Linked DNA regions of Dinoroseobacter shibae DFL 12 = DSM 16493. The protein of the gene in region 1 binds, or shares a complex with, the protein of each later gene. Links are inferred from orthologs where the notes say so. Each region holds a gene or a part of one and is shown in the gene's direction. Other genes may lie near its edges. The genes, in order: xseA and DSHI_RS16705.

What was found.
Region 2: the proteins of xseA (region 1) and DSHI_RS16705 are in contact, whole or in part, in a cryo-EM structure (PDB 8TXR), measured with the Escherichia coli proteins. The link is inferred for Dinoroseobacter shibae DFL 12 = DSM 16493 from one-to-one orthologs.

Annotation. Positions count from the first base shown.
Region 1 is NC_009952.1:2,887,000-2,893,276, reverse strand. The notes cover bases 2,281-5,192. They hold xseA (exodeoxyribonuclease VII large subunit), read left to right. Parts: upstream 2,281-2,906; coding sequence 2,907-4,478; downstream 4,479-5,192. Other genes in these bases: ftsY (signal recognition particle-docking protein FtsY), read left to right, coding at 5,079-5,192; DSHI_RS13840 (hypothetical protein), read right to left, coding at 4,547-4,951; purD (phosphoribosylamine--glycine ligase), read right to left, coding at 2,281-2,829. Also shown: DSHI_RS13860 (FG-GAP repeat domain-containing protein), read left to right, coding at 1-579; DSHI_RS13855 (potassium channel family protein), read right to left, coding at 622-1,317; more of purD, read right to left, coding at 1,567-2,280; more of ftsY, read left to right, coding at 5,193-6,277. UniProt on the Escherichia coli protein: Bidirectionally degrades single-stranded DNA into large acid-insoluble oligonucleotides, which are then degraded further into small acid-soluble oligonucleotides.
Region 2 is NC_009952.1:3,460,321-3,466,615, reverse strand. What follows is about bases 2,262-5,191. They hold DSHI_RS16705 (exodeoxyribonuclease VII small subunit), read left to right. Parts: upstream 2,262-3,570; coding sequence 3,571-3,813; downstream 3,814-5,191. Other genes in these bases: dxs (1-deoxy-D-xylulose-5-phosphate synthase), read left to right, coding at 4,713-5,191; DSHI_RS16700 (polyprenyl synthetase family protein), read left to right, coding at 3,859-4,692; DSHI_RS16710 (histone deacetylase family protein), read left to right, coding at 2,633-3,574; DSHI_RS21500 (hypothetical protein), read right to left, coding at 2,262-2,605. Also shown: DSHI_RS16730 (branched-chain amino acid aminotransferase), read right to left, coding at 1-669; DSHI_RS16725 (MarR family winged helix-turn-helix transcriptional regulator), read left to right, coding at 830-1,336; DSHI_RS16720 (response regulator), read left to right, coding at 1,336-2,049; more of DSHI_RS21500, read right to left, coding at 2,057-2,261; more of dxs, read left to right, coding at 5,192-6,295. UniProt on the Escherichia coli protein: Bidirectionally degrades single-stranded DNA into large acid-insoluble oligonucleotides, which are then degraded further into small acid-soluble oligonucleotides.

The DNA of each region.
Region 1 (6,277 bases):
ATCGAGTATGGCGCGCTGATCCTCGACACCTCCGAGGGGCGCCGCTTGCGCATTGTCCTGCCGGCGCATTCGGTGTTCGAGGATCTTGCGCCCCGGGTCGTGGATCTCGATGACGATGGGAAGGCAGAGGTGATCGTGGTCGAGAGCCATCGCGATCTCGGCGCGCAACTGGCGATTTATGGCCCCGGTGGCAAGATCGCGGCGACCCCGCATATCGGTCAGACCAACCGCTGGCTGGCCCCGATCGGGGCAGCAGACCTGGACGGGGATGGGGCGATGGAGATCGCCTATATCGACCGCCCGCACCTGGCCAGGATCCTGCGTGTCTGGCGTTATGCGGAAGGGCGGCTGTCCGAGGTCGCGCAACAGCCGGGTCTGACCAACCATCGCATCGGCGAGGATTTCATCTCGGGCGGCATTCGGGATTGCGGGTCGGGGCCGGAAATGATCGTGGCGCGGGGCGATTGGCGCGGTACGGTCGCGCTTGACCTGATCGACGGGCAGCTCCGCGAGACCGCGTTGCCCTTTGTGCCTTCATCGGACGGCTTCGCGCAAGCCCTGGGGTGTGCCGACCGCTGAGCCGGCGGTGTGGGTGGCACGCCCCGACCCCGGGTGCCAGTCTTACGAGAACCCGCGGGTTTCGATCGTGATCCCGGCGCCGCAATGTTTGCAATGGACCGCGTCCGGCTCGTGTCGGCTCAGCCCGCAGCCGCCGCACACATGGTGCACCTTGCTCGGCAGGAAGATCACCCGCGCAAGGTTCAAGAACAGCGAGACCCCGATGATCATGATCCCGACGGAGACCAGCTTGCCGGTCACCGTCGTCGGGGTGATGTCCCCGTAGCCCGTGGTGGTGAAGGTCGTCACCGTGAAGTAGATCGCGTCGATATACCCCGGCACACCGCCCTGCAGCCCGACGAAAAACGTGAATACCCCCGCCGCGGTAACGAACACGAATACCACGAGGTTCAGCGCCGCGCCAAGGGCGTCCTCATGTTCGCGAAAGAACCGCCAGTCACGCCGGAGATCCGCCAAAAGATACTCCGAATGCCCCAACCGCAGTCCCCGCAAGATCCGCAGGAAGGCGAGGTTGACCGCCGTGATCGGGTTGAGCAGCAGCGCTCCCAACACCACGATATCGGCCAGAACGTAGATCCGCAGCATGTAGCGCACCCGATCTTGCGCGATCAGAACCCGGCAAGCGAGGTCCAGCGCGATGATCAGCGCGAGCAGCATGTGCAAGAGGCTCTGCGCGGGCGAGACCGGAAAGGGTGTGGCAAGAATGAAGTAAACGACCGTCAGCAGGTCGAACACCATAAGTCCATACCGGAACCGGACCGCTTTCCGGGACCGTCCGGTATAGAGTGTGGTAATGGCGTACTTCACAGGCTTTGAACTTTCGCAGGCTGCGCGCGGAATTGGACGCGAATCCGATCCTCCATTCAACCCCATTGCCGCTGGCGCGCCGCGCGCAACCCGGACCTGCATGCGCGAACATGCGCACGGCAGCCATTTTGCGCAGGGCACTACGTTGCGGAGTCCGCAGCCGGTTTCGGCAGTGCCCCCCTAGAGCGCCCGCCAGCCGATATCGCGGCGGCAGAACCCTTCGGGCCAGTCGATCGCATCGACCATCGCGTAGGCGCTGGCCTGGGCTTCGGCGAGGGTATCGGCCCGGGCGGTGACGTTCAGCACCCGCCCGCCATGGGCCTCCAGCCGACCGGACGCCCGCTTCGTGCCGGCGTGAAAGACCATGCGGAAGCTGTCCTCGACCAGATCGTCCAGCCCGCGGATCTCCGTACCTTTCTCGTAGCCCCCGGGATAGCCCTTCGCCGCCATGACCACGGTCAGGGCGTGATCGTCGGCCCAGGTCACCTGTGCGGCGTCCAGCCGCCCTTCGGCACAGGCGAGCATCAGGTCGAGCGCCTGCGCCCCCAGCCGCATCATCAAAACCTGGCATTCCGGGTCGCCGAAACGCGCATTGTATTCCACCAGCCGCGCGCGCCCGTCCGCGATCATCAGCCCGGCGTAGAGAACACCCTGGTAGGGCATGCCGCGTCGCGTCATCTCGGCCATGCAGGGGCGGATGATCTCGTCCAGCGCCTGCGCGGCAATGGCATCGGTCAGCACCGGCGCCGGAGAATAGGCGCCCATGCCGCCCGTGTTCGGCCCCTTGTCGCCGTCGAAGGCGCGCTTGTAGTCCTGGGCGCTGCCGATCGGCAGCACCGTCTCGCCGTCGCAGAGCACGAAGAAGGACGCCTCCTCGCCGGTCATGAATTCCTCGATCACCACCTCGGCGCCCGCGCCGCCGAAGGCCCCACCGAACATGTCGTCGACGGCGGCCAGTGCCTCGGCCTCGGTCATCGCCACGATCACCCCCTTGCCTGCGGCCAGCCCGTCGGCCTTGACCACGATGGGCGCGCCCTGCGCCTGGACATAGGCGCGCGCGGCGGCGGCGTCGGTGAAATGGGCATAGGCGGCGGTCGGGGCCCCGGTGGCATCGCAGATCTGCTTGGTGAAGGTTTTCGATGCCTCCAGCTGTGCTGCGGCGGCCGAAGGCCCGAAACACAAGACCCCCGCCTCGCGCAACCGGTCGGCCACGCCCGCGGCCAGCGGCGCCTCCGGCCCGATGATCACGAAATCGATGGCCGCATCGGCGGCAAAGCTCGCCACGGCGCCCGGATCCTCGATATCCAGCATGGCGCACTCGGCGATCTCGGCCATGCCCGCATTGCCCGGCGCCACGATCAGCCGGTCGCATTTGGGGTTCTGGGCCGCGGCCCAGGCCAGGCTGTGCTCGCGCCCGCCGCTGCCGAGGATAAGGATGTTCATGGGGCCTGCGTCCTTTGTCTTTCGCCGGAGGTTGCGGCGTTCTAAGGTGCGCGGAAGGGCGAGGCAAGCGAGGCGAGATGTCCGATTTCGATCTGATCGACGATCCCCAGCCGGGGCAGAACGCGCCGGAATTCACGGTGTCCGAGTTGTCGGGCGCGATCAAGCGCACCCTGGAGGGCGAATTCGGCCGCGTCCGCGTCAGGGGCGAGATCGGGCGGGTGATGCGCGCCAAGTCGGGCCACCTCTATTTCGACCTCAAGGATGCCCGCGCCGTGATCAATTGCACCACCTGGAAAGGGCAGGTGTCGGGCCTGGGCGTAATGCCCGAAGAGGGGCTGGAGGTCGTGGCCGAGGGCAAGCTGAGCGCGTATGCGCCCGCCTCGCGCTACAATATCAACGTGGACCGGATCTCGGTGGCCGGGATCGGCGCGCTCATGGCGATGCTGGAGAAGCGCAAGGCCGCACTGACGGCCGAGGGCCTGTTCGAGGCGTCGCGCAAGCAGCCGCTGCCCTTCCTGCCCGAGGTGATCGGGGTCGTGACCAGCCCTTCGGGCGCGGTGATCCGCGACATCCTGCACCGGCTGCGCGACCGTTGCCCGCGCAAGGTGCTGATCTGGCCGGTGGCGGTGCAGGGGCAGAACTGCGCGCCCGAGGTGGCGAATGCCATCCGCGGCTTCAATGCGCTTGGCCCCGGCGGGCCGTTGCCGCGCCCGGACCTGCTGATCGTGGCGCGCGGTGGCGGCAGCCTGGAGGATCTCTGGGGGTTCAACGAGGAAATCGTGGTCCGCGCGGCGGCCGAGAGCGATATCCCCCTGATCTCCGCCGTGGGGCACGAGACGGACACGACGCTGATCGATTACGCCGCCGATTGGCGCGCGCCCACGCCCACGGCAGCGGCCGAGCGCGCCGTGCCGGTGCGGCTCGACCTGTTGGCCGCCCTGGACAGCCTGGGGTCGCGGATGCTGACCGGGCTGACCGGCGGGGTGCGCGCGCGGGCGCAGCGGGTGCGTGACCTGTCGCGGGCTTTGCCGCGCAGCGAGGATTTGCTGAGCACCCCGCGCCAGCGGCTCGACCATGCAACGGCGCGCCTGCCCGCGGCGCTGCGCAGTGCCACCCAGACCAAGCGCGGCGCGCTCACCCAGGCCGCGGCGGTGCTGCGCCCCCGGCTCCTCGCGGGCCGGATCGAGGCCGAGCGCAAGGATCTGCGTGCGGCCAGCGCGCGGCTCGGCGCGGCCCTGCCGCGCGCGGTCGCTGCGCAGGCGGAGCGCCTGAGAACACGCGTGGCCCGGCTACGGGGCGAGATTTTGACCCAGGGGCGCGCCCGCGATCAGCAGCGGCTGGAGGCCCTCTCGGCCCGCCTGTCCCGGGCAGGCACGGCCCAAGTCCGGACCTGGCGCAGAACACTCGACGGGCTCGACCGGGTGCGCGCCACCGTGGGCTACGAGGCGACCCTCAAGCGTGGCTACGCCGTGGTCCGCGACCAGGACAGCATCGTCACCACCGCCGCGGCCGCGGCAACCCATCCCAGCCTGGAGGTACAATTCGCCGATGGCCGCGTGACCGTGATCCCGAACGCCTCCGCCGAGGGCGCCAGGCCCCGAAAGGGCCGGTCGAAATCCGCCCCGGACGACCAAGGCTCGCTTTTCTGACTGAAACCCGCATCTTCATCTTTGCCCAAATACTCCGGGGGAGGCGCGCGCAGCGCCCCCTCCCGCGCTCAGGCCCCGAAATAGGGCCGGTCGCAGATCAGGGGCGCCGGGCTTTCGCGTCGTCCGACCAGATCGTCCGCGGGATCGGCCCCCAGCGCACGCCCGACCAAGCCGTCGGGCTGGTCGAAGAAATGCCAGCACTGGGGCTCGGTCGGCGCGTATTCGTAAACAAAGCAGATCGCGTCCCCCTGCGGATACCACTGCCCGAAGCGGCACTCCTCCCCGGAAAACCGCCAGATGACCCTGCCGTCGGGCTTGTAGGTCTCCGCCCCATAGGCAAACCCGTGCTGCTCGAAATAGATGGTCTTGCCGGTCACGCGCGCGGCGAATTCCGGACCGGAGAGCGGCGGGCTCTCCTCCAGTGCCGCGGCGGGGAGCGTGAGGGCGAGACAGGCGAGGGCAGGGCGGATCATTGGATCAGACTGCCACAGGGGCGGGCTGGCGTCGATCCCTCGCAGGCGGAGGCCCGCGTGCTCTTCCCCTCGCGGCCATGTGGGATTAGGTGTCAGGGGCAAGCGCACACTCGCGAGAAGGCCCCCGATGTCGTTTTTCAAGAAGCTCAAAAGCCGGATGTTCAAATCTTCCTCCAAGCTGGAGGAAGGGCTCGATGCGATTGTCGAGGAGGGGGGCGAGGCCGATCCGTCCCCGGAGGATCCCCCGCGCGCCGCGCCCCCGGCACAGCCACGCCCGGCGGTGCCCGAGGATCCCGTCCCGGACCCCGGCGACACCCCGCCCCCGGTCGACAGCTTCCCCGCCACGCGGGAGACCGACCCGTCCGAGGCGCCGACGGACGACACACCGCACCTGGTCGAAGAAACCACCGTTCCGAGGGAGCCCTCCGACGCGCTGGACGCCGACGGCCTGCCGCGCGCGCCGGAGCCCGACATCCCGGTCGAGGCGGACCCGATCCCGGTGCCCGAGCCCGATCCCACGCCGGAGCCCGAGCCCGAGCCTGTTGCGCCTGCTTCGCCTGTGCCTCAGCCTTCCCCCGAACCCGAACCCGAACCCGAACCCGAACCCGAACCCGAACCCGAACCCGAACCCCAGCCTGAGCCTGCCAAAAAGCCAGGGCTGATGGGGCGGCTTTTCGGGGGCGGGAGTGCGCCCGCGGCGGACCCTGCGCCGCAACCTGCCGCCGCGCCCACGCCCATGCCCATGCCTACCCCGACCCCGCCGGCCCCCTCCGCCGCCCCTGCGCCGACCCTGCGCCGAGTGATGGACGACGCGATGCTGGAGAGCCTCGAAGAGGTGCTGATCGCGGCGGATATGGGCGTCGACACGGCGCTGCGGGTCAGTGCGAACATCGCGGAAGGGCGGATGGGCCGAAAGGTCTCCACCAACGAGATCAAGCGCATCCTCGCCGACGAGATCGCCCGCATCATGGAGCCGGTGGCCAAGCCCCTGCCGATCTATCCCAAGCGGCCGCAGGTGGTGCTGGTGGTGGGCGTCAACGGGTCGGGCAAGACCACGACCATCGGCAAGCTCGCCAGCCAGTTCAAGGCCGCGGGCAAATCCGTGGTGATCGCCGCGGGCGATACGTTCCGCGCGGCGGCGGTCGAACAGTTGCAGGTCTGGGGCGACCGGGCCGGGGTGCCGGTGCTGACAGCCCCCGAGGGGTCCGACCCGGCCTCTTTGGCCTTCGATGCGATCAAGCAGGCGCAGGCCTCGGGCGCGGACCTGTTGATGATCGACACTGCCGGGCGGCTGCAAAACCGCGCCGACCTGATGGAAGAGCTGGC
Region 2 (6,295 bases), 570 kb from region 1 along the record:
CACTGTCTGCCGGGTGATCCCATTGAGGAAGCAATCGGGGTCGGGCGTGTGCACCTCGCCGTCCTTGACGAAGAAGATGTTGGCCCCGGTCGCCTCGGCCACGTAGCCGCGGTAATCCATGAACAGAGCGTCCGAGCAGCCCTTGGCCTCGGCGGCGTGCTTGGACGTGGTGCAGATCATGTAGAGCCCCGCGGCCTTGGCGTGGACCGGGATGGTCTCGGGTGAGGGGCGCTTCCACTTGGCGATGTCGAGCTTGGCGCCGCGCGTCTTGGCGTCGCCGTAATAGCTGCCCCATTCCCAGCAGGCGATGGCCAGATGGACGGGATTGCGGGCGGATGCGACACCCATGTCGGGCCCCGCCCCGCGCCAGGCCACCGCGCGGACATAGGCATCCGACAGCCCGTTGACCTTCATCACCTCGTATTTTGCGGCCTCGATCTCGTCCACGGTGAAGGGGATCTCGATATCCAGCTCGCCCGCCGAGAAATGCAGCCGCTCGGAATGGCGGCGGCTCTCGAAGATCTTGCCGTTATAGGCGCGCTCGCCCTCGAACACCGAGGAGGCATAGTGCATGGCATGGGTCAGGATATGGACATTGGCGGCGCGCCAATCCACCAGCTTGCCATCCATCCAGATCGTTCCGTCGCGGTCGTCATAGGCCCCAACCATGGTCTTTCCCCCTCATATCCCCACAGGGATTTACAAAAGTTGCGCACATAGGTCCGGTTCGGTCCAAATATTGCGCTAAAGCTGCGATTCGATAGCAATCGGCTCTTGGAAAGTCAACAAGGCTGACATAAAATGCCTGCAACATCGAAAAGAGGCCGACATGAACGAGATCGCCAGCCGCGCCGCCCAGGGTGAGAACCTGCTGTTTTTGACCGACGAACAGCTGCGCAAGGGGATCGAGGCGATGTTCTTTGCCTATCGCGGCTTCACCGCAGATCCCGACCGGATCCTGGCGCAATACGGCTATGGCCGGGCGCATCACCGGGCGGTGCATTTCATCAACCGCGCGCCGGGGACGACGGTGAACAACCTTCTGGATATCCTCGGGGTGACCAAGCAGAGCCTGAACCGGGTGCTCCGCAGCCTGATCGAGGATGGCCTCGTCGAGAGCCGCGTGGGCACCCGCGACAAGCGCGAGCGGCATCTGCACCTGACCGAAGCCGGTGCGGCGCTGGAGCGCGAGTTGTCGGAGGCGCAGCGGGCCCGCATGCGCGCGGCCTTCCGCGACGCGGGGCCGGAGGCGGTGGCCGGGTTTCGCACGGTGCTCGAACAAATGATGGACGCGGAGAGCCGGGCGTTGTTCAATGCGCTCAAGGAGACTTCTTGATGCAGGACGAAGACGCCCATCTGCTGATCGTGGATGACGACGAGCGCATCCGCACGCTCTTGCAGAAATTCCTGATCCGGAACGGATTCTGGGTTTCGGCGGCCCGGGATGCGGCCCAGGCGCGGCGGCTGCTGGCCGGTCTGGATTTCGACCTGATCGTGCTCGACGTGATGATGCCCGGCGAGGATGGCGTTGCCCTGACCAGATCCCTGCGCGAGACGCGGGAGACGCCGATCCTGCTGCTGACGGCGAAGGGGGAGGCGACCGACCGGATCGCGGGGCTTGAGGCAGGGGCGGATGACTACATCGCCAAGCCGTTCGAGCCCAAGGAGCTGCTGCTGCGGATCAACGCGGTGCTGCGCCGGGTGCCCAAGACCGACGAGCCCGCGGCCCGGCCCAAGGTGCTGCATCTCGGCCCGGTGCGCTACGACGTGGAGCGCGGCGAGATGTGGCGCGGCGACGAGCCCGTGCGCCTGACCGCGACCGAAAGCGCCCTGATGCGGATCTTCGCGTCCTGTCCCGGCGAGGCGCTGAGCCGGTCCAAGCTTGTCGATGATCTGGGCCGGGGCAGCGGCAGGGATGGCGGACAGGCCCAGGAACGCGCGGTGGACGTGCAGATCACCCGCCTGCGCCGCAAGATCGAGGCTGATCCGAAGCAACCCCGCTTCCTGCAGACCGTCCGCGGGGCAGGCTACATGCTGTCGGTGGAGTGACGGCCCGCTAGTCCAGCCCGCAACTGCGCGGTGGCTGGCCGTCCCAGAGGGTGACGGGCAGGCGGTCGGGGGGCTGCGTGATTGCGGTCTCTTGCCCGTTCACGGTCAGCACCCCGCGCCCGGTCAGCAGGTTCACGTCGCAGCGTCCGGTATTGGCGGCATCGAGCGTATCGCGCCAGCCATAGGTGAACCCGGCCAGCAGCAGGTCGTCGTCGCGCCAGGCCAGGGTCAGGGTTTGCGACCAGCGCTCGCGCCCGATGCTGTCATTGCCGGTGACGACCTGCAGGCTGCCCGCGGAGGTGGCCTCGAGGCTCGGGCCCGGCGCAGGGCCGCCGAGCCAGGCGATCTTGGGCGCGGTCACGCGGCGCTGACCGGTGTCGAGCACGAGCACCGCATCCGCGTCCGTTCCGACGACCAGTCGCGCGGTGTCGGGCGTGCCGTCGCCGGTCACGTCGACGGTGATCTCGGCCAGCACGGTGCCGGGGGCCGGGAACTCCGCCCGGGCGAGGCCAACGGAAGCCAGCAGGGCGATCGCTGCCCAGAGCCCTTGTTTCATCGCGGTCGATCCTCTAGCCATTCGGTCATGTCCACCGCTGTCTATACCCATTCCGAGTGTCTGTCACACGTCACGCCCCCGGGCCATCCCGAGCAGGTCGCGCGCCTTGTTGCGGTGGCCGAGGCGCTGGACACCCCCGGTTTTGCCGCGCTGGAGCGCCGGTCCGCGCCCCTGGGCGAGATCGCGGATATCCTGCGCTGCCACCCGCAGGGGTACGTCGACCGGGTACGCGCCGCGATCCCCGAGGAAGGCGCGGGTGTGGTGTCGCTGGATGCCGATACGCATGTGATGTCCGGGTCCTGGAACGCGGCCCTGCGCGGGGTCGGCGGAGTCTGCGCGGCGGTGGATGCGGTGCTGGCCGGAGAGGTCGGCAATGCCTTTGTCGCCTGTCGCCCGCCCGGCCACCATGCGGAGACCGAGACCGCGATGGGGTTCTGCCTGTTCGGGAATATCGCCATCGGGGCGAAGCGAGCGCTGGATCACCACGGGCTCTCTCGGGTGGCGGTGGTGGATTTCGACGTCCACCATGGCAATGGCACTCAGGACCTGCTCTGGGACGAGGCGCGGGCGTTCTTCATCTCGAGCCACCAGATGCCGCTCTATCCCGGCTCCGGCGCGCGGCACGAGACCGGCGCCCATGGCAATGTCTTCAACCTGCCCTTCCCGCCCGACACCGCAGGCCCCGCCTTCCGGCGGCAGTACGAGGCGGAGGTATTTCCGGCCCTGGAAAACTTCCGGCCCGAACTGATCCTGGTCTCGGCCGGGTTCGACGCGCACCGGGCGGACCCGCTGGCGCAGATGGCGCTGGTGGAGGAGGATTTCGCCTGGGTGACGGGTCGGCTGTGCGAGATCGCGGCGGAATTCTGTGACGGGCGCGTGGTCTCCACCCTCGAAGGGGGCTATGATCTGCCCGCCTTGGGGGCGAGCACCGCCGCCCATGTAAAGACCCTGATGGAGCACGCGCAATGAGCGATACCCCGGTGGAAGAGATGAGTTTCGAGGCGGCGATGGCCGAGCTGGAAAAGGTCGTCGGCGAATTGGAACGGGGCAGCGTGCCGCTGGAGGATTCGATCAAGCTCTATGAGCGCGGCGCGGCGCTGAAGGCGCGCTGCGAGACCAAGCTGAAGGAAGCCGAGGAGAAGGTGGCGCAGATCACGCTCGATGCGGATGGTCAGCCCACGGGCGTGAAGCCCGCCGACGGGCTCTGAGCCTTGTCGGGGTTTGCAGCGGCCCAAGCCGACGGGGCCACACGGATTGCCGCCTGTCTTGACGATCTGATCGGAGCTCAGCCCGAGAGCGTTATCCGCGACGGGATGGCCTATGCCACCCGGGGCGGCAAGCGGTTGCGCGGAGTGCTGGTGCTGGAGACGGCCTGGCTGCACGGTGTGGCGCCGGAGCGGGCGGTTTACGCCGCCGCCGCCATCGAGTGCCTGCATGCCTATTCCCTGGTCCATGACGACCTGCCTGCGATGGATGATGACGATCTGCGCCGGGGTCAGCCCACGGTGCACGTCAAATGGGACGAGGCGAGCGCGATCCTCGTGGGCGATGCCTTGCAGACCCTGGCCTTCGAGGCGCTGAGCGATCCGCGCATGACCGACGATCCGGCCGTGGCGCTGGCGCTGGTGCGGTCCCTCGCACAGGCCTCCGGGGCGGCGGGCATGGTGCTGGGCCAGGCGCTGGACATCGCGGCCGAGACTGCGGCGGCCCCCCTGAGCCTCGACGAGATCACCCGGTTGCAGGCGGGCAAGACCGGCGCGCTGATCCGCTGGTCGGCGGAGGCGGGCGCGCTGCTGGCCCGGGCGGACCCGGCCCCCCTGCGGCGGTATGCCGAGGCCATCGGCCTTGCCTTCCAGATCGCGGATGACATCTTGGACGTCACGGGCGATGCTGAAAAAGCGGGCAAACGGCTACAGAAGGATGCCGAGGCGGGCAAGGCGACCTTCGTGTCGCTCTTGGGGCTGGAGGCGGCGCGGGCGCGGGCGGCGGCGCTGGTGGCAGAGGCCGAGGCGGCGTTGCAGCCCTATGGCGCGGAGGCAGAGACCTTGTGCGAGCTGGCGCGTTTCGTTATCGCACGCGACACCTGAGGCTGACCGGAGGCCCTGTTATGAGCGACCGTCCCCATACCCCCGTGCTCGACCGGGTGAAGACCCCGGACGACATGAAGGGGCTGAGCGACCGGGAACTGGTCGCACTGGCGCGCGATCTGCGGGCCGAAACGATCAGCGCGGTGTCGGTTACCGGCGGGCATCTGGGGGCCGGGCTGGGGGTGGTGGAGCTGACCGTGGCGCTCCATGCGGTGTTCGACGCGCCCCGGGACCGGATCATCTGGGACGTCTCGCACCAGTGCTATCCTCACAAGATCCTGACCGGGCGGCGCGACCGCATTCGCACGCTGCGGATGAAGGACGGGCTGTCGGGGTTCACCAAGCGGTCCGAGAGCCCTTATGACCCTTTTGGGGCGGCGCATTCCTCGACCTCGATCTCCGCCGCGCTGGGCTTTGCCGTGGCGCGGGACCTGGGCGGCGCGCCGGAGCATGGGATCGGCGACGCGATCGCGGTGATCGGGGACGGGGCGATCAGTGCGGGCATGGCGTTCGAGGCGCTGAACAACGCGGGTCATCTGAAAAAGCGCCTGATCGTGATCCTGAACGACAACGAGATGTCCATCGCGCCGCCCACGGGGGCGATGTCGAGCTATCTCAACCGGCTCTATGCCGGCGCGCCGTTCCAGGAGTTCAAGGCCGCCGCCAAGGGGGCGGTCAGCCTGCTGCCGCCGCCGTTCCAGGAGGGGGCAAAGCGCGCCAAGGACATTCTCAAGCACATGACCATCGGCGGCACCTTGTTCGAGGAGCTGGGCTTTTCCTATGTCGGGCCGATCGACGGCCATGATATGGAGCAGCTTCTGAGCGTGTTGCGGACGGTGAAGGCCCGGGCCGACGGGCCGATCCTGATCCATGCGATCACCAAGAAGGGCAAGGGCTATGCGCCCGCCGAGGGGGCCGCGGACAAGGGCCATGCCACGGCGAAGTTCGACGTGGTCTCCGGCGCGCAGAAGAAGGCCCCGTCGAACGCGCCGACCTATACCAATGTCTTCGCCGAAACCCTGATCGACGAGGCGGAGCGGGATTCGCGGATCGTGGCGGTCACGGCGGCGATGCCTTCGGGCACCGGGCTCGACAAGTTCGCCAAGCGGTTCGCGGCGCGGACCTTCGATGTGGCCATTGCCGAGCAGCATGGCGTGACCTTCTGCGCCGGGCTGGCGGCGGGCGGGATGAAGCCCTTCTGCACGATGTACTCGACCTTTTTGCAGCGCGGCTATGACCAGGTGGTCCATGACGTGGCCTTGCAGAACCTGCCCGTGCGCTTCGCCATCGACCGGGCCGGGCTCGTGGGCGCGGACGGGGCGACCCATGCGGGGGCCTATGACACGGCGTACCTGTCGAACCTGCCCAACATGGTGGTGATGGCCGCGGCCGACGAGGCGGAGTTGCGGCACATGGTGGCCACCGCGGTCGCCCATGACAGCGGACCCATCGCCTTTCGTTTCCCGAGGGGCGAGGGCGTGGGCGTCGAGTTGCCGGAGCGCGGCGTGCCCCTGGAGATCGGCAAGGGCCGGATCATCGCGGAAGGCAGCCGGGTTGCGATCCTGTCCTTCGGCACGCGGCTGGCCGAGGTGCGGGAGGCCTG